Regions from separate parts of the Pseudomonas sp. Teo4 genome, predicted to be linked through region 2. Evidence: riboswitches for the same ligand, from Rfam matches in the RefSeq annotation. Region 2 holds a riboswitch; each other region holds the start of a gene.
The links. A riboswitch is a leader RNA that binds a small molecule or an ion and turns the genes downstream of it on or off. The one in region 2 is predicted to bind cobalamin.
Positions count from the first base shown of each region.

Region 1: it holds a riboswitch for cobalamin, as region 2 does, so the genes downstream of both, PspTeo4_RS09925 (CbtB domain-containing protein) here and PspTeo4_RS05210 (ABC transporter substrate-binding protein) in region 2, are expected to answer to the same signal.
Region 3: it holds a riboswitch for cobalamin, as region 2 does, so the genes downstream of both, PspTeo4_RS03780 (TonB-dependent receptor) here and PspTeo4_RS05210 (ABC transporter substrate-binding protein) in region 2, are expected to answer to the same signal.

Region 1 is NZ_JAXCIL010000001.1:2,175,787-2,183,149, reverse strand. It holds gene PspTeo4_RS09955 (transporter substrate-binding domain-containing protein) at 1-1,835, opposite strand, end outside; gene PspTeo4_RS09950 (response regulator transcription factor) at 1,849-2,463, opposite strand; gene PspTeo4_RS09945 (DUF1272 domain-containing protein) at 2,683-2,925, opposite strand; gene cobM (precorrin-4 C(11)-methyltransferase) at 2,992-3,744, opposite strand; gene PspTeo4_RS09935 (cobalamin biosynthesis protein) at 3,777-4,217, opposite strand; gene PspTeo4_RS09930 (CbtA family protein) at 4,187-4,879, opposite strand; gene PspTeo4_RS09925 (CbtB domain-containing protein) at 4,890-5,075, opposite strand; cobalamin riboswitch at 5,169-5,393, opposite strand; gene PspTeo4_RS09920 (hypothetical protein) at 5,776-6,057, shown strand; gene PspTeo4_RS09915 (IS481 family transposase) at 6,045-7,169, opposite strand.
Region 2 is NZ_JAXCIL010000001.1:1,088,531-1,095,893, reverse strand. It holds gene PspTeo4_RS05225 (YoaK family protein) at 1-482, shown strand, start outside; gene hemB (porphobilinogen synthase) at 504-1,478, opposite strand; gene PspTeo4_RS05215 (DUF1624 domain-containing protein) at 1,699-2,865, shown strand; cobalamin riboswitch at 2,895-3,094, shown strand; gene PspTeo4_RS05210 (ABC transporter substrate-binding protein) at 3,211-4,218, shown strand; gene PspTeo4_RS05205 (FecCD family ABC transporter permease) at 4,218-5,234, shown strand; gene PspTeo4_RS05200 (ABC transporter ATP-binding protein) at 5,231-6,019, shown strand; gene PspTeo4_RS05195 (OprD family porin) at 6,120-7,363, shown strand, end outside.
Region 3 is NZ_JAXCIL010000001.1:764,888-772,250, reverse strand. It holds gene PspTeo4_RS03815 (hypothetical protein) at 1-164, shown strand, start outside; gene calA (vanillin reductase) at 352-1,404, opposite strand; partial or broken gene PspTeo4_RS03805 (AraC family transcriptional regulator N-terminal domain-containing protein) at 1,584-2,488, shown strand; gene thpR (RNA 2',3'-cyclic phosphodiesterase) at 2,746-3,288, opposite strand; gene lpxO (lipid A hydroxylase LpxO) at 3,458-4,357, shown strand; gene PspTeo4_RS03790 (carboxymuconolactone decarboxylase family protein) at 4,512-4,856, shown strand; gene PspTeo4_RS03785 (N-acetyltransferase) at 4,935-5,504, shown strand; cobalamin riboswitch at 5,555-5,761, shown strand; gene PspTeo4_RS03780 (TonB-dependent receptor) at 5,870-7,363, shown strand, end outside.

The DNA of each region.
Region 1 (7,363 bases), 1.1 Mb from region 2:
GTGCGGATTTCATGGCTCATGGTTGCCAGGAAGGTACTTTTGGTCTGGCTGGCCTGTTCGGCATCGTCCTTGGCCTGGCGCAGTTGTTCAAGCAGGCCGCGGCTTAGTGCCAGTTGGTCCTGCAATGCGTGCTGGGCCTCGGTGCGCTGCTGAATGAGCTTGCGCAGGTAGCTGTTCCAGAACACCACGCCAGCCAGCAGTAACGAAGATAGCACCAGCACCTGCAGGGCCAGGGTGCGATAGTCGCGCCATGGGCTGTCGCTGACCACGGTGCTTGTGCGCCAACGGTTGATCAGTTGGTCCAGCTCTTCCGGCGGAATGCTCAGCAGAACCTTGTCGAGAATGCTCTGCAACAATGGCTGCCCTGGTGCCACTGCGAACGCGGCGACGGCGGGGTCGTCGCCAAGGATGGCAGCGATGCGCAGTTTGTCCTTGAAGACATGGTTGATGTAGTAGCTCGCATTGATATGGTTGCTGTAGGCGACATCGGCTTCTTCGTTGGCCACGGCCTCCATCAGGCCAAGCGGGTTGTCGACTTCGACGATTCTGGCGTGCGGGTATTGTCGCTGCACTTCTGCCAGTTGGGGCGAGCCACGTAACAGGGCAATTCGCTGGCCATCCAGCGCTGTGGCCTGGCTTGGCGAGGGTGAGGAACTGCGGGTTACCAGCACCCTGGGGCTGACCAGGTAAGGGCGGGTGTAGCGCAGTTGCTGGGCGCGCGCCGTACCGTAACCCAGCGCGCCGATCATTTGCGCTTCACCCCGGGCCAGTTGTTCAACCATGGTCTGCACTGAATGTTGCTCGATCAGCTTGAACTGCAAGCCGGTGCGCAAGGTTATCTGTTTCAGCAGCTCCAGGGTGATGCCACTTGAGCGCTGCTGGGTATTGTTGAATGTCAGTGGCGCCAGGGCCGGGTTGACCAGCACGCTGACGGTTGGATGCTGGGCGATCCAGTCTTCTTCCTCAGGGCTCAGGGCTGCCAGGTGTCGCATCATCAACAGGCTGGTGTTGCCGCTGGTCCAGCGGCGCAGGATGTTCAGGCGCTCGCTTTCGGTGATTCTGGCCAGGGCTTTATCGACCAGGCGCTGCAAGCGCGGGTTGTCATTGGCCAGGGCGAAGGAAAAAGTGCCAGCCGGTGCCAGGCAGAAGTGATCGATCTTGACTGTGCCCTGGTAGCTCTTGCCGATCAGGAAGTCGGTACTGATTGCATCGCCCAGGTAGGCATCCGCCTCGCCCAGTTCGACAGCGGCGAGGCCGGCCTGGGTGGAGCGGTAAAGGCTCAAACGGGCCTTCGGGTACAGTGCGCGGACTGTCTCGCCCGGCAGGTAGTGATCGACCATGGCCAGGCGCAGCCCATCCAGATCCATGGTGTTTTTCAGCGTACGGCCTTCGCGAGTGGCAATGACCGGCAGGTCGTCGGTGTAAGGCTGGCTGAGGACCAAATGGGCGTCGGCAGCCTCGAAACCATTTGAACTGCCCAGCAGATCGATGCGCCCGTCGCGCAGGGCGGCAATCGCTTCGTGCCGGTTGGGGAAACGCAGTACCTTGATGGGTACTCCCAATTGCTCGGCGATCAGTCCGGCGTAGTCCGCGCTCAGGCCTTCGTAGTCCGCCAGGCTGGTATTGATTTCAAACGGTGGGTAGTCGGGGCGCGAGCTACCCAGAATCAACACTTGGCGCTGCTGGAGCCATTGGCGGTCCTGAGCGTCCAGTGTCAAGGGTGAAGCGGCACTCAGCGAACGTGCCAGCAGGTTTCGTTGCTCACTGCCAGCCAGCGCCCCGAGAGGCCAAGCCAGGCACAGGGCCAGCAGCATGATCGACAGTGGGCGCGTCATGGCAGTTGATTGCTCAGTTGACGTTGTTGCGCTTGGCCAGATCAACCATTTCCACCAGCGACTCGGTCTTGAGTTTTTCCATGATGCGTCCGCGGTAGGTGCTGATGGTCTTGGCGCTGAGGTTCATGCAGGTGCCGATGTTCTTGTTGTTTTCGCCCCGTGACAGGCGGCGAAGCACTTCCATCTCGCGGTTGGAGAGGCTGCTCAGGCGCACGGTTTCGCTTTCCAGCGAGTTGCTGTTGACCGACATCTGCGGGAAGGTCGAGTAACCTTTGATCAGGGCCTTGAGGGCAAAGATCAGGGCGTCGTAGTCTTCTTCCTTGGTGACAAAGGCGCCAATCCCTGCGTCTAGACAGCGGCGTACGTAGAGGTCAGTTGCCTGGCCGGTAAGCACCATGATTTTTGGTCGGGGCTCCAGACTCTGCAGGCGCTTGATCACTTCCATGCCATCCAGGCCGGGCAGGCCGATGTCCAAGACCACCACGTCGGGCCGTAGCTCACGCGCCTTCTGTGCGACTTCACTGCCATCGCCCACCTCACCGATGACGTGGAAACGTTCGCGCTCTAGCAGTATGCGCAATGAAAGACGAACGATGGGGTGATCGTCGACGATCAGCACGGTTGTCATTTAGCTAACTCCTGTCGGAAGGTAATCCGTTTCCTGAAACTGTCAGGAATACGTTTGCATCGGCTTTTTCAGAAGCGTTGCAAGATACTTCCATTCAGGATGCTTGGTAATGGCGAGTATAGATCCGTTGAATATGCAGGTTGAGTTTGGTGAAAAGTCCTACAGGCTGCTGGGATTTGGCATCGCCAAGGCACAGGTTGGCGATGCCCATGGAGCGTCTCAGGCGCAAGCAGCGTGTGGTTTCAGCACGCGTTGAGTGGAGGCGGGGTTGTTGCTCAGTGCCTGGCCAACGCGGCTGGGTCGCGCTACCAATTGCCCCGAGCAGTTCGGGCAACGGCCATGTAATCGGGTATCGGCGCAAGCACGGCAGAAGGTGCACTCGAACGAGCAGATGAAAGCATCCGGGCTGTCACCCGGCAAATCGGCATCGCAGCATTCGCAATTGGGGCGTAGCTCCAGCATGGGCGTGACTCCGGTTCGAGAGAGGTACACCGGAGTCTGCTACGGCCTTTACGCGCTTGGCAATGCTTAATCGCCGGGGCGATACAGGTGGGCGTGGCCTGCTCGGTACAGGGCGGATTCGGCGAACGGTGCATCCCCCAGCACATGGCCTACGAGGATCAGCGAGGTGCGGCGAAACCCCTTGGCCGCAACCTGCTCGAGAATATTGCCAAGGGTGCCACGCACCCAGTCCTGATCAGGCCAGGTGGCGCGATGGACCACGGCAATCGGGCAGTCGGGCCCATAGTGGGGCATCAGCTCGTCAACGATTCGCGGTAGATGCTTGACCCCCAAATGGATGGCCAGGGTGCTGCCATGACGAGCCAGGTCCGCCAATTGCTCGCCAGCCGGCATGGGTGAACTGTCGCCGTAGCGGGTGAGGATCACGGTTTGCGCCACGTCGGGCAGTGTCAGTTCGCAGCCGAGCAACGCGGCGCTTGCGGCAGCGGCAGTCACGCCGGGAACGATCTGGTAGTCGATGCCAAGCTCGCGCAGGTGGCGGATCTGTTCGCCGATGGCGCCGTACAGACTGGGGTCGCCACTGTGTACGCGGGCCACGTCCTGACCCTTCTCGTGGGCCTCACGCATCGCTGCGATGATCTGCTCCAGGTGAAGCGGGGCACTGTTGATGACGGTTTGCGCCTGGTGGCCTTCAAGCACGGCTGCTGGAACCAGCGAGCCTGCATAGATGATCACTGGGCATTGGCGGATCAGGCGCTGACCCTTGACCGTGATCAGATCCGGGTCGCCGGGGCCGGCACCAATGAAGTAGACCGTCATGGAAAGTCCTTGCAGGTAAATGAATGGATCGATTATCGGCCACAAGCCAGGGCGAGGGTAGCCGGGCCAAGCACCTGGCGAGTAACCACAAGCCGCGCCGCACCTTGATGTCGGGTGGCAAGCGCCAAGGCAGCACTCTCCGCTACACCCCAGCAGCCGCTGTGAGCGAACACGGTTGGCGAACGGTGGCTGAGCAGCGGTTCGAAGGGCAGCAGTTGCGCAGAGTCGAACAGCGTAAGCGGCAGGTCGAGCTGTTCGGCGAGTTGCAGTAACCCCGGTTCGTCGGCTTTTGCGTCGATGCTGGCAATACCGCCCAGCGCGGCCACCGACAGGCCAAGCGCATCCAGCGCCTGGCGCAGCAGGGTGTCGAGCGTTGTCGCCGGGCAGCCCTGACGGCAGCCAATGCCTGCGTACAGCTTGGACGACGACACCCCAGTGGCCTTCAAGCCTGGCTTGAGCGGCGGTACAACCACGCGCTGATCAGGCCCAGTGCCAGCCAGAAGGCGGCATTGGTCAGCCAGGAGGCGAACACGAACTGGGTTTCCAGTGCTTCGGGGGCCAGGCTTTGGTGCACTTCAGGCTGCGGCGCGCCGATCACGTGCGGCAGGACCAGCACGACCGCGCCCAACGCTTTGAGCAAGCCATGCCGGGCGAAAACCAGCAATGCCAGGCCCAATGCGGTAGCGGCAGCGGTGCCGATCCACCAGGTTTGCCGTTGCCCCAGTTCTGCGGCGGCGGTACCGGGCAGTTCCGGTGGCAAGCCGAGGGTGGGGGCCAGGCAGAACACGGCGAACCCGGCCAGGCCCCACCATGCGCCGGTGGCTACCCGGTTTGGCTCGCGCAGGCTGTACAGCGCAGCCAGAATCAGCGCGAAGCCAACGGCCACCACCAGATTGCCGCCGGTGGTCGACAGCACACGTTGCCAGCCATCTTCCGGTGACCAGGCTTCAGCACTGTGTTCATGGGTGTGCGCCGCTTCGCCTTCATGGCTGTGCTGTTCAACAGCTGGCGCGGCGGATTCGTAGGTTTCCGCTTCAAGGATCAGGGGGGTGACCCAGAAGCTCTGCAGCAAGGTCAGCAGAAGTGCGGCAAGCAAGCCGCTGAAGCCTGCCGTACGGGCGATGCGCTTGATCATGCGGGCGGGCTCAGTGGCAGGGGAAGGCGGCGCTGTGGCGAGTATCGTGGGCGGCATTGTGGACCGCTTCGATGTGCGAGAAGCCTGCGAAATAGACCAGGCACAGGCCCAGCAGGCTGGCACCTACGGCGATAACGAGGCGCTGGCTGAGGGTAATGGGGGTGGCGATGCTGTGTTTGGCGCTGGTGACGGGCATGACGCGTTCCTCTGCTTTTTGTGGGCAATGGGCAGGCGCGGCAACCCCGGGCGCGAAGTGCCCAGGGGAATGCGACAGCGCCCGCCCACCGCGGGGTGTTCATGAACGCCAGGCCGGTCTCCGGGCTTGCGAGGAGGAGCAGGGCTCCTTGGAAAAGGTCACCTTCCCATGCCTGATGCACTGGCACAGTGGTCTAGACGCTTCGCTCGCTTACCGTTGCGGGGGCAGCACCGGCCTTGTCCAGCCCTGTCGAGGGGCTGTGACGCACCGGTTTCCCGTTTCACCCCCCTAGGGGGCACCTGAACGCAAGGCGTAAGGAGAGCACGGGGCGGGATGCGCGTCAAATGCAGTTACATTTCAAGAATGATTTTGCCCTGCTTTTGCTCTGCTTTTGCTTCTAGCGCGCGGTAGTTCAGACGCAGCAGATTGCGACTTCAGGAGGCCGAGTGGAGGTCTTGCGGAGGGAGGTGACGGGCATGGATGCCCGTCAAGCGCTGCGGCCCAGGATGGGCCGTACAGCGCGGTCCTCCCGGGAGCAAGACCGGAGCGAGGGAACCCCGGAGCGAAGCGTAGGGGCCGGATGTAGGAGCCGACGGTTTTTGGTTCCTTTTTGCCACGACTGTACGGACCGTACACGTGTCCACCATGTGTCCAGTCCGTACAGCCACGACAAAAAGGGACCCGCTGTAAGAGCGGAAAGGTGAATGTGCGTCACCACCGTGAATGGATATGCTCCAAACTTTCAAAACCGACGACGGCCAAAAAGCAGAAAAGCAGAAAAGCAGAAAAGCAGAAAAGCAGAAAAGCAGAAAAGCAGAAAAGCAGGAATTTAGCGGCACTTGAGGCAGGTGAATATCCATTTGCGATGGAGGCGCTTATTCACCTTTCCGCCCTTACGGCGGGTTCCTTTGGTCTTGGTGTACGGACCGGACACATGGTGGACACGTGTGCGGAGACATGGTTGACAGATTATGAACCGTAATCCGGCTTGGTCACGTCGATTGTCCGCAGGAAATGATGGCAGAAGTAGACATTGAACAAGCCCCCGCCTTCAGCATTAGGACGTATAGCAATTTCATGCCCAGCCAGGCCTTTCGCAATACTGAAGTAACGTTTCTGGAAACGGAACCGGCTGTGATAGACCTTGGCCACTACATCGTCAGGCCCGTACTCAAACGCCTTCAACTGCTGCGGATAGGCCCAAGTACTGGTGCGGTATCGGTCTATAGGCACCTGGTATCCCAAGGCTTGATGAGGCCGTTGGAGGTTATAGATATCGCGCCATCGATCAAACGCAGCTTGAGCCTCCATCAGCGTGGAAAACTGGCGCCCATCGAGCACCTCAGCTTTGAGAGAACGATGGAAGCGCTCGAGCTTGCCATTGGTTTGAGGATGATAGGGACGACTGAAACTTATTCGGATCCCCAGTTGAATCAGCCAGATACTTAGCTCTGTGACCTCTCCAGGATTGCGCGGTGAGCCCCACGGTGCACCGTTATCGACGTTGATTCGCGCCGGCAAACCATAGTGCTGGAAGACTTCCACCATCTTCTCCTTGACCGTCGCACCCCGTTCGCTGTCACAGGCCTGTATGGCCAGGCTGAAGCGAGAATGGTCATCCAGCACGGTCAAAGGATGGCATCGGCCTTGTTGCGTCGGGAAATGTCCTTTGAAGTCCATCTGCCATAGATCATTAGGAGCATCATGCTCAAACCTCAGCATGGCCTCACGCGTCGTTTGAGCAGGCAGAATCAGGCCATGGCGGCGGAGGATATTGGTAACGGTGCTGGGCGCGACACGGTTGTGCAGCAGGTTACTGATCGTGCGTCCTCCCCATGCCGGATGTTCTTGCCGAAGCGCTATGACTTCTGCCTCCAAGGCGGCTTCAGTCAGTTTCGGACTATTGAAGGGGCGTCGGGACTTCTCCTGAAGGCCTGACCGGCCTTGAGCCTCATAGCGCTCGAGCCATTTGTAGGCGGTTTGAGGGCTGATACCGAATAGCCGGCACAGTTGGCGTTTGTTGCTGCCGGGTTGCCGCGCCAGGGCAATAAACTCTTCTTTCAGGCTCATGGCATCTCTCGTATTCCAGGGCATGATGGCAATCCGGCAAAGTGAGCTCGCCGGAAAGTGTCAACCATGTCCCCGTACACGTGTCCACCATGTGTCCGGTCTATACATCTTGGCCAAAGGAACCAAAGCCGCTGGCTCCTACATCCGGCCCCTACGCTACGCTCCGGGGTCCCCTCGCTCCGGTCTTGCTCCCGGAAGGACCGCGCTGTACGGCCCAT
Region 2 (7,363 bases):
GCCTGAGCGGCGCCATTCTCAGCTTTGTGCTCGGCAATGCCCTGGGGATCGTGCTGGCCCGTGGTTTCAGGCAACGTGCCTGGCCTGTGCTGGTGGTGGTCGCCGCCTTGCTTGCCCTGGCGGCAGCCTGGGTCGGGGCTACGACCTGGCCGCCACTGATCGCGGCGATCCTGGCCATGGGCATGATCAATGCGGTGGTCGAACAGGTGAATGGCCTGCCGATCGGCCTGACTTACGTGACCGGCGCGCTGTCGCGTTTCGGTCGCGGCCTGGGGCGCTGGTTGCTGGGTGAACGGCGCAACGGCTGGCGGGTGCAGCTGGTGCCGTGGAGCGGGATGCTGCTGGGCGCCGCGCTGGGCGGTTGGTTGCAACATCACCTGGGCCTGCAGGCACTGGCGGGCAGTTGTGCCCTGGCCTGCCTGCTGGCCCTGGTGACGCGGTTCATTCCGCGCTCATGGCAACGGGGCTACATGCCCCGCTGAGCCGTTGGCGGGTGGCGAACCTCAGATGCCTTCGCGGGCCAGGTCCATGGCGAAGTAGGTGAGGATCAGGTCGGCACCGGCACGCTTGATGGCGCCAATGCTTTCGCGCACCACACGCCCTTCATCGATGGCACCGGCCAGGCCGCCGAACTTGATCATCGCGTACTCGCCGCTGACCTGGTAGGCCGCCAGCGGCAGGCGCGAGGCCGCGCGAATGTCGGCGATCACGTCCAGATAGGCACCGGCCGGCTTGACCATCAGCACGTCAGCGCCTTCCTGCTCGTCGAGCAACGATTCGCGCACGGCTTCGCGGCGGTTCATCGGGTTCATCTGGTAGCTCTTGCGGTCGCCCTTGAGCGCGGTGCCACCGGCTTCACGGAACGGGCCGTAAAGCGACGAGGCGAACTTGGTCGAGTAGGCCATGATGGCGGTGTCATGGAAGCCTGCGCCATCGAGCGCGCTGCGAATCGCCTGGACCTGGCCGTCCATTGCAGCCGAAGGTGCAATGAAGTCGGCGCCTGCCGCAGCGGCAATCACCGCCTGTTTGCCAAGGTTGACCAGGGTGGCGTCGTTGTCCACGCCGTGGTTGTGCAGCACGCCGCAGTGGCCGTGGCTGGTGTATTCACAGAAGCAGGTGTCGGACATGACCACCATTTCCGGCACGGTGTCCTTGCAGATGCGGGCCATGCGTGCGACCAGGCCGTTCTCGTTCCAGGTGTCGCTGCCGGTTTCGTCCAGGTGGTGGGAGACGCCGAAGGTCATCACCGACTTGATACCGGCACGGGCGTAACGCTCGATTTCCTGGGCAAGCAGTTTTTCCGGGATGCGATTGACGCCAGGCATGCTGGTTATCGGGACGAAATCATCGATGCCTTCCTCGACGAAGATCGGCAGGATCAGGTCTTCGAGGCGGAACTCCGTCTCCTGGAACAGGGTACGCAGGGACTCGTTCTGGCGCAGGCGACGAGGGCGAACGGCGGGAAAACGGTTGGACATGGAAGCTCCGGGGAATTTGACGACCTACACCATAAGCCTGTCGTGCGTGACTGAAAAGCCGAAATGACGAGATTGTCTCTTGCGTGCCGGGCAATAACGATTAATCAGGGCTGGCCTGGGCGCGACAAAACGTCACCCGGCAGAAAAGGCCTGTTCACGCCTCATTAAATAGTTATAAGATAACGTTTCACTTGATAATAATTCCTGCCTGCGATAACCCATGACAAGCGCCTCCGCCACCCCCGCCCTGCTCACCCAGCGCCTGCACAGCATCGATGCCCTGCGCGGCCTGGTGATCGTGTTCATGTTGCTGGATCACGTCCGCGAAACCTTCTTCCTGCACCGCCAGGTCAGCGACCCGATGAGCATCGACACCACCGAGCCGTCGCTGTTCGTCAGCCGCACGCTGGCGCACCTGTGTGCGCCCGTGTTCGTGCTGCTTACTGGCCTTTCGGCCTGGCTTTACGGTGAAAAGCACCAGGGCCGCAGTGATGTGTCGGCGTTCCTGTTCAAGCGCGGTCTGTTCCTGGTGGCGCTGGAGTTCACCCTGGTGAACTTCGCCTGGACCTTCCAGTTCCCGCCCACCGTGATCTACCTGCAGGTGATCTGGGCCATCGGCGTCAGCATGATTGCGCTGTCGCTGTTGGTGTGGCTGCCACGCCCTGCCCTGCTTGCCCTGGGTGCGGCCCTGGTGGCCGGCCACAACTTGCTCGATGGCCTGCACTTTGGCCCGGAGTCGGCCCTGCATGTGCCGTGGGCCATCCTGCATGACCGTGGCTGGCTTGAGTTCTCCGACAGCCTGCGCCTGCGCACGTCGTACCCGGTGCTGCCATGGATCGGGGTGATCGCCCTGGGCTATGGCATCGGCCCATGGTTCGCCCGCGCCAGCGAGGCTGGGCAACGCCAGCACCGCCTGTTGATGACCGGCGTGTTCGTCCTGCTGGGCTTTGTCGTGCTGCGCATGCTCAACGGTTACGGCGAGGCGCCCTGGAGCGGCTATCCGACCCTGAGCCAAACCTTGATGAGCTTCTTCAACATCACCAAGTACCCGCCTTCGCTGCTGTTCCTGGCGCTGACCCTAGGCTGCGGCCTGCTGCTATTGCGCACCTTCGAACGCGCCGGCCAAGCGCGCTGGATTACTGCCCTGGCCGTGTTCGGCGCAGCCCCCATGTTCTTCTACCTGTTGCATCTATATGTGCTGAAGCTGCTGTACCTGGCCTGCGTTGCCCTGTTCGGCTTGAACCATGGCGACTATTTCGGCTTCGACGGCATTGGTGCAGTGTGGCTGGTGGCCGTGCTGCTGGCGGTGGCGCTGTACCTGCCGGTGCGTGCGTTCGGCCGGCTGAAGGCGCGCCGCCGAGACATCAGCTGGCTTAAGTACTTCTGAAATGACGTTTTCACCCGGCGGCCGAATGGTCTACCATGCGGCCCGCCGGTTTCCACCACGGAATTAATAGGGAATCCCGGGCCTGTCTGCACAGGCCAAACGGAACTGCCCCCGCAACTGTAGGTGCCGAGCCCGCTCCAACCACGCCACTGGGTCTGCCGACCCGGGAAGGCCGGAGCTGGGCCAGGACGCACCAGTCAGGAGACCTGCCGGCCCACCGGCGGGGTGTCCGGGATGGCCATCTCCACCCGTTTCAGGGTGCTGCCCCGCGCCGTGCGCAAGGGGCTTGGCGATGCCTGTCCGTGCGTTCATGCCGTGAACCGACCGATAGGAGATCGCCCGACCATGCTGCTGCGCTTCGCCATCCTGTTCGCAGGCCTGAGCCTTACTGGCCTGGCCCAGGCCGCCACCCACTACCCGCTCACCATCGACAACTGTGGCATGCCGCAGACCTTCACCCAGGCCCCCGAGCGCGCCGTCACCATCGGCCAGGCGGGTACCGAGATTCTCTATGCCCTGGGGTTGGGTGACAAAGTGGCCGGGACTTCGCTGTGGTTCAACAACGTGCTGCCCGAGTACAAGGCGGTGAACGACAAGGTCGAGCGCCTGGCCGACAATGAGCCCAGCTTCGAAGCGGTGGTAGGCAAGCGCCCGCAACTGGTGGCGGTGCAGTTCGAATGGATGGTTGGCGCCCAGGGCGTCGTGGGCACCCGCGAGCAGTTCGCTGAGCTGCAGATTCCCACCTACCTGCTGCCTTCGGACTGCGAAGGCAAGGACAACCTGGTCGGCGCCGACGGTACCCGCCTGCAGGCGTTCCAGGTCCAGAGCATCTACAAGAGCGTCAGCCAGCTGGCCGAAATCTTCGACGTGCAGGACCGTGGTGCTGCATTGAACGCCGACCTCAAGGCACGCCTGGACAGCGCCAGGCAACAACTTGCTGGCAAGGACCTGTCCAACACCAACGCGCTGTTCTGGTTCTCCAGCGCCGACCTTCAGATTGACCCTTACGTGGCCGGTCGCCAGGGTGTGGCCGACTTCATGCTACGCACCCTCGGCGTGCGCAATGTGGTCGAGTCCAACGAGGAATGGCCAACCCTGGGCTGGGAGACCCTGGCCAAGGCCAACCCGACCTGGCTGATCATCGCCCGCATGGACCGCCGCCGCTTCCCGGCCGACGACTACCAGAAAAAACTCGACTTCCTGCACAGCGACCCGGTGACCCGCAACATGGACGCGGTGAAGAACAACCGCATCATCATCCTCGACGCCGATGCCATGCAGGCCGGCATTCGCCTGTTCCGGGGCCTGCAGACTTTGTCCGCAGCCTTCGCCAGCGGTAAAGCAGCACAGTGATGAAGCGTTTGTTGCCCTTGAGCATCGTGGCTCTGGCCGCCCTGCTTGCCGCCCTTCTGGCGGGTACCGCCATCGGTGAAGCCAATCTGTCCCCCCGTGTGGTTTATCAGGTGCTGGCCAACCACTTGTGGCAAGCCGGTTACCCGGTCGACCCAATCGATGCTGGCATCGTCTGGAACTACCGCCTCACTCGCACCCTGGTGGCGGCCGCCTGTGGCGCCGGGCTGGCGACCTGTGGGGTGATTCTGCAGGCATTGCTGCGCAACCCACTGGCCGAGCCGTACCTGCTTGGGCTGTCGGCGGGTGCCTCGACCGGCGCGGTGCTGGTGGGGCTGCTGGGCCTTGGCGGCATGGCGCTGAGCATGTCGGCGGGGGCCTTCCTGGGTGCGCTCGCCGCCTTCGCGCTGGTGCTGGTGCTGGCCCGCGCCAGCGGCCCCAGTGGCAACAACGCCCAGGTGATTCTGGCGGGCATTGCCGGTTCGCAGCTGTTCAATGCCCTTACCGCCTTCCTGATTACCAAGTCAGCCACCGCCGAGCAGGCACGCGGCATCCTGTTCTGGCTGCTGGGCAACCTCAGTGGCGTGCGCTGGCCATCGGTATGGCTGGCGGTGCCGGTGGCGCTGTTCGGACTGGTGGTATGCCTGTGGCACCGGCGTACGCTGGACGCCTTCACCTTCGGCGTCGACTCGGCGGCGTCACTGGGCATCGCGGTGCGTCGCACGCAGTTGCTGCTGATCAGCTGCGCCGCATTGGTGACAGCGGTGATGGTGTCCATCGTCGGTGCCATCGGTTTCGTCGGGCTGGTGATTCCCCACGCCCTGCGCTTGCTGCTCGGCCCCGGCCATAGCCAACTGCTGCCAGCCAGCGCCCTGGGCGGCGCGCTGTTTCTGATTGCCGCCGATGTGCTTTCGCGCACGTTGATCCCTGGCCAGGTGATTCCAGTGGGCGTGGTCACCGCACTGATCGGCGCGCCCGTGTTCGCCCTGATTCTGGTCAGCCGACGGGGGCGCCCATGACCCTCATGAGCCAACTGCAAATCTCGCCCCTCGCCTGCCAGGGGCTGGAGCTTCGACTTGCGGGCAACCGCGTGCTGAGCGAGATAAACCTGACGCTGGTCAGCGGCGAAACGCTGGGTATCGTCGGCCCCAATGGCTCCGGCAAGTCGTCTTTGCTCAAGGTGCTGGCCGGGCTGCGCGCACCGGCCAGCGGCAGTGTCCACTTGCTCGGCGAACCCCTGGCCCGTCTTCCGCGGCGGCGTATCGCCCAGGCCCTGGCGCTGGTCGAACAGCAGGCCGACACCCTCGACGCCATCAGCGTGTTCGACGCCGTGGCCCTGGGGCGCACCCCCTGGTTGTCGGCCCTGGCCCCGTTCTCCGGCACCGACCGGGCCATCGTCGAACAGGCCCTGGCCGACCTCGACGCCGAACACCTGCGCACGCGCATCTGGGGTTCGCTGTCCGGTGGCGAGCGCCAGCGGGTGCACATCGCCCGCGCCCTGGCCCAACGCCCACAGGTACTGCTGCTCGACGAGCCGACCAACCACCTGGATATCCAGCACCAACTGAGCTTGCTGCGCCAGGTTCAGGCCCTGCCGATCACCACCCTGATCGCCCTGCACGACCTTAACCAGGCACTCACCTGCGACCGTGTCGCCGTGCTGGATAAAGGCCGCCTGGTCGCCCTCGGCAAACCGCTGGACGTGCTGACCCCGGAGCGCCTGCTGACCACCTTCGGTGTACAGGCCCATTACCTCACCGACCCCTTCGACGGCGCGCGCATCCTGCGTTTGCGCGCCCCCTGAACCAGGAAGTTCCTACCATGCCGTTGCGCCCTCTCACCCTGCTGCTCGCCAGCGCCCAACACCGCTTTGCGGCGCAGATGCACAAGCCGGAGGCCACACGATGAACCGCCTCCTGCTGGCCCCGCTAGTGCTGGGCCTTGCCCCCTTCGCGGTGGCCGATTCCGCGCAGTCGCAGAGCAACGGGTTCATCGAGGACAGCACCTGGAACCTGCTCAACCGCACGGTCTACGATCAACGCGACTACAAGCATGGCGGCCGCAACGGCAGCGCCCGCAATGCCTACAAACCTCGCGACGAGCGCAACGGGCTTGCCGAGGAATGGGCCTACGGACTGATGGGCACGTTCACCTCCGGCTTTAGCCAAGGCCTGGTCGGCGTGGGTGTCGATGCGCACGCCTATCTTGGTGTGCAACTGGACAGTGGCGGTGGACGCGCCGGCAAGGCACGCCTGCTTGGCGTGGACAACGATGGCCACCCGAAAAACGAGTACAGCCGGGGGGGCGCTGCGCTCAAGCTGCGCGTTTCCAACACGGTGCTGTCCTATGGCGAACAGCGGGTGAAGACCCCAGTGTTCAGCTCTTCCGACAGCCGCTTGCTGCCTGAAACAGCCACTGGCTTCTTCCTCACCAGCAACGAATTCGCCACGCTCAAGCTGGTGGCTGGCCATTTCAACGAGAGCACCGACCGCAACGCGTCGAGCCACGACCAGGGCTTCGTGGTCAACTACTCCAATGCTCGCCAGGGCAACAGCTTCGACCTCGCCGGCGTGGTGTGGAACCCTGGCACCGCGTTCAGCGGTAGCTTGTACACCTCACGTTATGAAGACACTTGGAACCAGCACTATCTGGGCAGCACCCTCACCCAGGCCCTGGACGACCGCCGCAGCCTGAGCCTGGACCTCAACCTGTATCGCACCACCGACACCGGCAAGGCGCTGTCCGGGCACATCGACAACACCACCTGGAGCCTGGTCTCGCGCTACAGCCAGGGCCCGCACAGTTTCAGCCTGGGCTGGCAACAGGTAGACGGCAACACGCCGTTCGACTACGTCACCCGTGGGGCGATTTTCATTGCCAACGCGGTGCAGATGTCCGACTTCAATGCCCCCAACGAAAAGTCATGGCAGGCGCGGTACGACCTGAACATGGGCGCTTACGGGGTGCCTGGCTTGAACCTGACGGCGCTGTACGTGCGCGGGTTCGATATCGACGGGTCGCATGTGGACCCCAATGGCGGGTATGCCTACCTGGGCTACGGCAAAGGTGGCAAGCACTGGGAGCGAGACCTGGAAGCGCGGTATGTGGTGCAGAGTGGCAAGGCCAAGGGCACTGCGTTTTCCCTGCG
Region 3 (7,363 bases), 320 kb from region 2:
TCAGTGCCGACGGACGCACCCTGGTAGCTGCCAGCCATGCTGGGTTCATCTCGGTGATTGCGCTGGACAGCGGCCGGCCTCAGTGGCAGATCGGCGATGGGGAGCATGGCGAGCTGCGCCGTTGGCTGTTCTGGAAAGGCTGGGACAGGCCGTTGATGTGGTAATGCCCGCATCGCCGGCAAGCCGGCTCCCACAGGGTCCTGCGCCGACCGCGAGATCACCGCATTACCTGTGAGAGCCGGCTTGTCGTGGGGCCGGTACGATCAACACAAGACAGTTGCCCCCACAGGGTCCTGCGCCGACCTTGAGATCACCGCAGTACCTGTGGGAGCCGGCTTGCCGGCGATCATGTCAGCCTTGCAACGTCGCCATGTCGATCACGAACCGGTACTTCACGTCGCCCGCGATCATCCGCTCGTAAGCCTGGTTGATGTTGCGGATATCCAGCAGTTCGATGTCGCAGCGAATATCGTGCTCGGCACAGAAGTCCAGTACTTCCTGGGTTTCGGCGATGCCACCGATCAACGAGCCGGCCAGCACTCGACGCTTCATCACCAGGTTGGCCGCATGCAGCGCCGGGTCAACAGGCTCGATCAAGCCGACCAGAATGTGCACACCGTCGAACTTGAGGGTTTCCAGGTAAGGGTTCAGATCGTGCTGCACCGGGATGGTGTCGAGCAGGAAGTCGAAGCGACCGGCGGCGGCGCGCATCTGCTCGGCATCGGTGGACACGATCACATGGTCGGCGCCCTGGCGGCGGGCTTCGTCAGCCTTGGCCTGGGAGCGGGTGAACAGGGTCACTTCAGCACCCAGTGCCTTGGCCAGCTTGATGCCCATGTGGCCCAGGCCGCCCATGCCGAGAATGCCGATCTTGTGGCCAGGGCCGACGCCATGGTGCTTGAGCGGCGAATAGGTGGTGATGCCCGCGCACAGGATCGGCGCGGCACTGGCCAGGTCCATACCCTGCGGAATGCGCACGACGAAATGCTCGCTGACCACGATGCTGCTGGAGTAGCCGCCCATGGTGTTGCTGCCGTCCACCCGGTCCGGGGTGGCGTAGGTCATGGTCGGGCCTTCCAGGCAGTATTGCTCCAGGTCCTTGGCGCAGGCCTCGCAGTGGCGGCACGAGTCGACCATGCAACCGACGCCGACCAGGTCGCCCACCTTGTGCCCGGTCACCTTGTCGCCCACGGCGGTGACCCGGCCGATGATCTCGTGGCCCGGCATCAGCGGGTAGACCGCGATGCCCCACTCGTTACGCGCCTGGTGGATGTCCGAGTGGCACACGCCACAGTAGAGAATCTCGATGGCCACATCGTCCGGGCGCGGGCTGCGGCGTTCGAAGGTCATGGGTGCGAGGGGGCTGGTGGGGGTCTGGGCGGCGTAACCGATGGCGGTGTACATGCGGTACCTCATTGGAAGTGAAACGATTCAGGCGACGCATTTTGCGCGCCTCGAACCCCACCGCCCACCATCGATTCTCCGGCATCCATGCCTGATTCTCCGAAACTGCCTTGGGCGACCTGGCGCTGGACCATCAATCTGCGATGATGCAACTGTCTGATTCTCTGCCCTGGTTCATCATGCAACTGACCCGCCACGTCGACGCCAACGCCCCCTCTGCACGCTGATCCGCAGCCTGGCCACGCGCCCGGGCTTCGTGCCCACCGCCCTGCCCCAGGTCCAGGTGCTGAGCTGGGACCACTATGTGGCCAGCAGCCCGCAGATCTACGAGCCGAGCCTGATGATCCTGGCCCAGGGCAGCAAGCTTGCACGCTTGGGGCCGCGCAAGCTGGAGTACGGCGCGGGCCACTACCTGGTGCAGGCGTTGTCGGTGCCGTTCATGTGCGAAACCTTCGCAACCGCCGATGCGCCCTTGCTTGGCGTGGCGGTGGACATCGATCGCGGCGTGCTGGGTGAGCTGGTGCAAAGCATGGACCTGCCCCCTGACGCCGCGGTGCAGGCGCAGACCCCGCAATCGATGACCTCGGCGGCCCTGGATGCGCCGATGCGTGACAGTGTCGAGCGCCTGCTGCAGTGCCTGCAGAACCCGCTGGATGCCAAGGTGCTGGGCCCGGCGCGGGTACGGGAAGTACTCTACACCGCCCTGCGCGGCCCGCAGGCGAATGTGTTGCGGGCGCTGGTCGAGCAGCAAGGCCACTTCGCCCGCATCGGCGCCGCCCTCGCCCACCTGCGCCAGCACTACACCGAGCCGCTGAGCGTCGAAGCCCTCGCCGCCTGTGCCAACATGAGCGTGTCGACCTTCCATGAGCACTTCAAACGCTGCACCGACATGGCGCCGATGCAGTACCTCAAGCGCCTGCGCCTGCTCAAGGCGCAACAGATGCTGATCGGCGAAGGCCTGGGGGTGGCGCAGACGGCGCACCGGGTGGGGTACCAGAGCACCTCGCAGTTCAGTCGCGAATACAAGCGCCAGTTCGCCCGCAGCCCTGGGGATGAGCAGGCATACCAGAGTTTGCCGGTTTAGTGCCCCTTGCCATGCACCATGTCGCCTGCATCGCCGGCAAGCCGGCTCCCACACCGGGCGCAGGTGTAACTGTGGGGGCAACTGTCTTGCGCTGCCTGTGCCGGCCTCATCGCTGCGGTTCGTCGCCACGACAAGCCAGCTTCCACAGGTATGGCAATGATCTCAAGATCAGCGCGGTCCATGTGGGAGCCGGCTTGCCGGCGATGAGGCAGGTACAGGTAACACATGACCATTGCTCCCACAAAACGCTGGGCACTCTACACCAACGGCCACTCGGCAATCGGCCAGTAACGCCCCTTGCGCGACTCGTACAGGGTGAAATGCCTGGCCGCGATGAAGAAATCCGCCGCAACGGTCGCTTCGGGCACCTGCCCGCGAAAATCCCGCGACAGCGTAAGGTGCGGCCGGTACTCACGGGCCTGCTCCTGGAACCCCAGAGGCAACAGCGCCTGCTGCAAGCCATACACCAACTGACGCATCGCCGCAGGCGTTTCCTGAGGTTCAAGCACCAGCACGTTGGCGCGGTTCCAGACCTTCAATCGATCCAGCAGCAACCGCAGCGGCGCCTCGGGCCGCGCCAGGTTGTCCACCGCTGCACAAATTGCCGGTACCTGCGCGGCGTCCACATCACCGAGAAACAGCAAGGTCAGGTGGAAGTTCTCGCTGGGCACCGGCTTGCCGCTGCGCAGGTTCAGGCCACGTCGCCATTGGGCAATGTCGCTGCGCTGGCTGTCCTTGACCGGCAGCGCGAAGAACAGACGCTTGAACGGGGCGCCGCTGGGGCGAACATCCTGGGGCATGGGAACTCCTTGGGGCTGAATCCACTTGAAACGTTTGCGCAAAGCATGGGCCATTACACCTAAGTCGCCCTGATTTCACGTAACAATAAGTACAAACTCCCCACATGATTGTTTATGCTGGCCCGCTAATGCCATGTCGCATGGCCATTTTTTCGACAAGTAAACGTCCATGAAAATTGCACTCGTACTCCTTTTCGTCTTCTCGATCGCCTATGTTCACCTACGCGGTCGGGTACGTCACAAGCTGACCCGCCAGCTGGGCGACCACTCCAGTTTCCTCGCCCCGATCAACAGCTTCCTCTACCTGTTCTCCAAGCACCCGGCCAAGCCTTACCTGCCGGTCGAAGCCTTCCCGGAACTGCAACCGCTGAAGGACCACTGGCAGGAGATTCGCGAAGAAGCCCAGCAACTGCTGCAAGCCGGTGCCATCAAGAAGTCCGAGAATTATGACGACGTCGGCTTCAACTCGTTCTTCAAGACCGGCTGGAAGCGCTTTTACCTGAAGTGGTACGGCGAGAGCCACCCATCGGCCATGAGCCTGTGCCCACGCACCACCGAATTGCTGCAAGGCATCGGCACGGTCAAGGCGGCGATGTTCGCTACCCTGCCGCCTGGCGCCAAGCTGGTGCGCCACCGCGACCCATACGCCGGCTCCTACCGTTATCACCTGGGCCTGGACACACCGAACGACGATGGCTGCTACATCGACGTGGACGGCGAAAAGTACTCCTGGCGCGATGGCGAAGCGGTGGTGTTCGACGAGACCTACATCCACTACGCGGCCAACACCACCGATCACAACCGCATCATCCTGTTCTGCGACGTCGAGCGCCCGCTCAAGTACCGCTGGGCGACCGCCTTCAACCGCTGGTTCAGCCGCAATGTCATGGCCGCGGCTGCCGCACCGAACACTGCCAACGACAAGACCGGCGGCATCAACCGCCTGTTCACCCGCATCTACAAGGTCCGCGAGCGCGGCAAGGCACTGAAAAAGCGCAACCGTACCCGCTACTACCTGGAGAAGTGGGCCTTTGTCGCGGCCCTGGTACTGGTGTTCATCTATATCTGACGGCAGAGGCCTTTCGCGGGTAAACCCGCTCCCACACAGAGCAGCACTGAGTCCAGTCTGTGGGAGCGGGTTTACCCGCGAAGAGGCCGTCACTCGTTTCCCCATCTTCGACTAGCCTGAAAGCTCCTGCCCAAACCTCAACAAGGTGAAGACAATGAGCATGATGGACTGGGACGCCTACCGTAAGCAGTTGATGGCCGGCATCGGCGATCTCAAGCAACTCTCCCCCGACACCGTGGCCGGCTACATGACGGCCAGCGGTGCGGGCGCCAAGACCAACCACCTGGACGCCAAGACCCGCGAGCTGATCTCCCTGGCCGTGGCGGTCACCACCCGCTGCGACGGCTGCATCGCCGTGCACTCGCAACAAGCCGTCAAGCACGGTGCCACCCGTGAAGAAATCGCCGAAGCCCTGGGCGTGGCCGTTGCCATGAATGCCGGTGCCGCCCTGGTCTACTCGGCACGGGTGATGGACGCCGTGGGCAAGGCCGAAGGTTGAGCCCAAGCGGCGCCGCCGCCCTTGCACGACGGCGCCGCGTTACTCAGACTGGGCACCTCAGCCCTTGCAGGAACCCGCATGATCCACATTCGCCCCATGACCCCTGAAGACTTCGAGCGCTTCTGGCCCACCTTCCAGGCCGTCGTCCAGGCCCGCGAAACCTATGCCTTCGACCCCACGCTCAGCTACGAGCAAGCCCAAAAGCTGTGGCTGGAACTGCCTCTGCGCACTTGGGTGGCGGAAGAAAACGACGAACTGCTCGGCTCGTACTACCTCAAGGCCAACGCAGCCGGCCCCGGCGCCCATGTGGGCAACTGCGGCTACATGGTCTGCGAAGCCGCACGCGGCCGTGGTGTGGCCCGGCTGATGTGCGAACACTCGCAGAAGCTGGCGCGCCAGGAGGGCTTTCTGGCCTTGCAGTTCAACTCGGTGGTGGCCAGCAACGAAGTGGCCGTGGCGCTGTGGCAGAAACTTGGTTTCGAGACCGTCGGCCGCCTGCCCAAGGCGTACCGCCATGCCCGGCTGGGGCTGGTGGACTGCCTGGTGATGTACAAATGGCTGGCCGATGAGCCGGTGGTGGAAAAACCGCCGCTGCTGATCGGGCGCAAGAACATCGAAGCCCGGGTATCGCGCCGCCGGGGTCGATAACGTCCCCTCAAAACCGCGCAATCCATTGACGCAGAGCCGTTTCGATGGTCAGATGCGCGCCAGTTTCAGGTGTCCTGCGCCGCCGCGCGCAGGGTGAAACGGGAAGCCGGTGCGTCGTGGTCCACGACAAGTCCGGCGCTGCCCCCGCAACGGTAAGCGAGCGAACCCTTCGACATACCACTGTGCACACGCATGGGAAGGTGAAGGCTTCATGACCCTCGCAAGCCCGGAGACCGGCCTGAAGCTTCACTTGGCAACCCGCGGTGGGCGGGCGCAGGCCGGTTTCCGCGTGCGCGCCTGCGTGCGTGGTTCGCCTTTGCGTGTTTTCCACCGGGATCCATTCATTCCTGCAGCAGTGGAACGACATGTCCCGTATCTTCAAGCTTCACACCCTGACGGCCTGCCTGGCCGCGACTGTTCCTGCCCTGGCCGAGCAACAGCAAAGCCTGGCCCTGCCCTCCACGGCCATCACCGGCATTCACGACGACACCAGCGTGAACCTGGCCACCCCGACCGAGGCCGGCTCGCGCCTGAACCTCAGCGCCCTGGAAACCCCGGTCAGCACCAGCAGCATCAGCGCGCAGCAGATCGAGCAACGCAACAACCTCACCGTGCAGGACGCGGTCAGCCGCTCGCCTGGCATCAGCTTCATCGGCACCCCCGGCGACGGCGGCACCGGCCTTTCGGCCCGGGGCTTTACCGGACACGGCTCGGTGATGACCCTGTTCGACGGCGCGCGCCTGTACACCGGTGCCGGCACCCAGACCTTCCCGGTGGACCCGTGGCTGGTCGAGCGCATCGACATCATCCGCGGCCCCGCCTCGGTGCTGTACGGTGAAGGCGCAACCGGCGCGGTGGTCAACGTGATCCCCAAGAAGCCGTTCAGTGGCGAAGTGCAAAACCACCTGCGCCTGGGCTACGGCTCCTGGGACCGCCAGCAACTGGGCCTGGACAGCGGCGGCAGCCTCAGCGACCGCCTCAGCAACCGGGTGACCCTGAACCGCCAGGCCGGCAACGGCTGGGTCGACCGCACCGACTCACGCAGCCTGGCCATGAGCGCCGCGCTGCGCTTCGACGCCAGCGACGACCTGAGCTTCACCCTGGCCCACGAACGCAGCGACGCCGAGCCAGCCAACTACTTCGGTACACCGCTGATCGACGGCCATTACCGTTCCAGCCTGGGCAAGAAGAACTACAACATCGACAACGACGTGCAGCGCTACCACGACGAGTGGACCCGCTTCACCACCGACTGGACCCTCAGCGACCAGCTCAGCGCCAGCAACCAGCTCTACTACATCAAGAGCCGCCGCCACTGGCGCAATGCCGAGGCCTACAGCTGGGACCCCGACCGCGACCAACTGCTGCGCCAGAGCTACCTGCAGATCAAGCACAACCAGGAGCAGCTCGGCGACCGCCAGACCTTCACCCTGGACCACACCTTGTTCGGCCTGGCCAGCACCACCCTGGTCGGTGCCGAGTACAACAAGGTCCGCTTCAACGTCGACAGCAACTCGCCCTACGACGATGTCGGCGGCGACTACATCGACCCGTGGCACCCGGCGCCCGGCGTCTTCCACAGCAACTCGCCGCTGCGCCCGCAGACGTTGTCCACCACCCACACCTTCGCGCTGTTCGCCGAGAACCGCCTGCAGCTCACCGACCGCCTCTCGCTGGTGACCGGTGTACGCCGCGACCAGAACCATATCGACCGCGACAACCTGGTCGACGGCTCTCGCAGCGACCACAGCCTGCAAGGCGGCAACTGGCGCGCCGGGCTGGTGTTCGCGGTGAACGATGGGCTGTCGCTGTACGGGCAGTACTCCACCAGTGAAGACGGGGTCAACGACCTGGTCAGC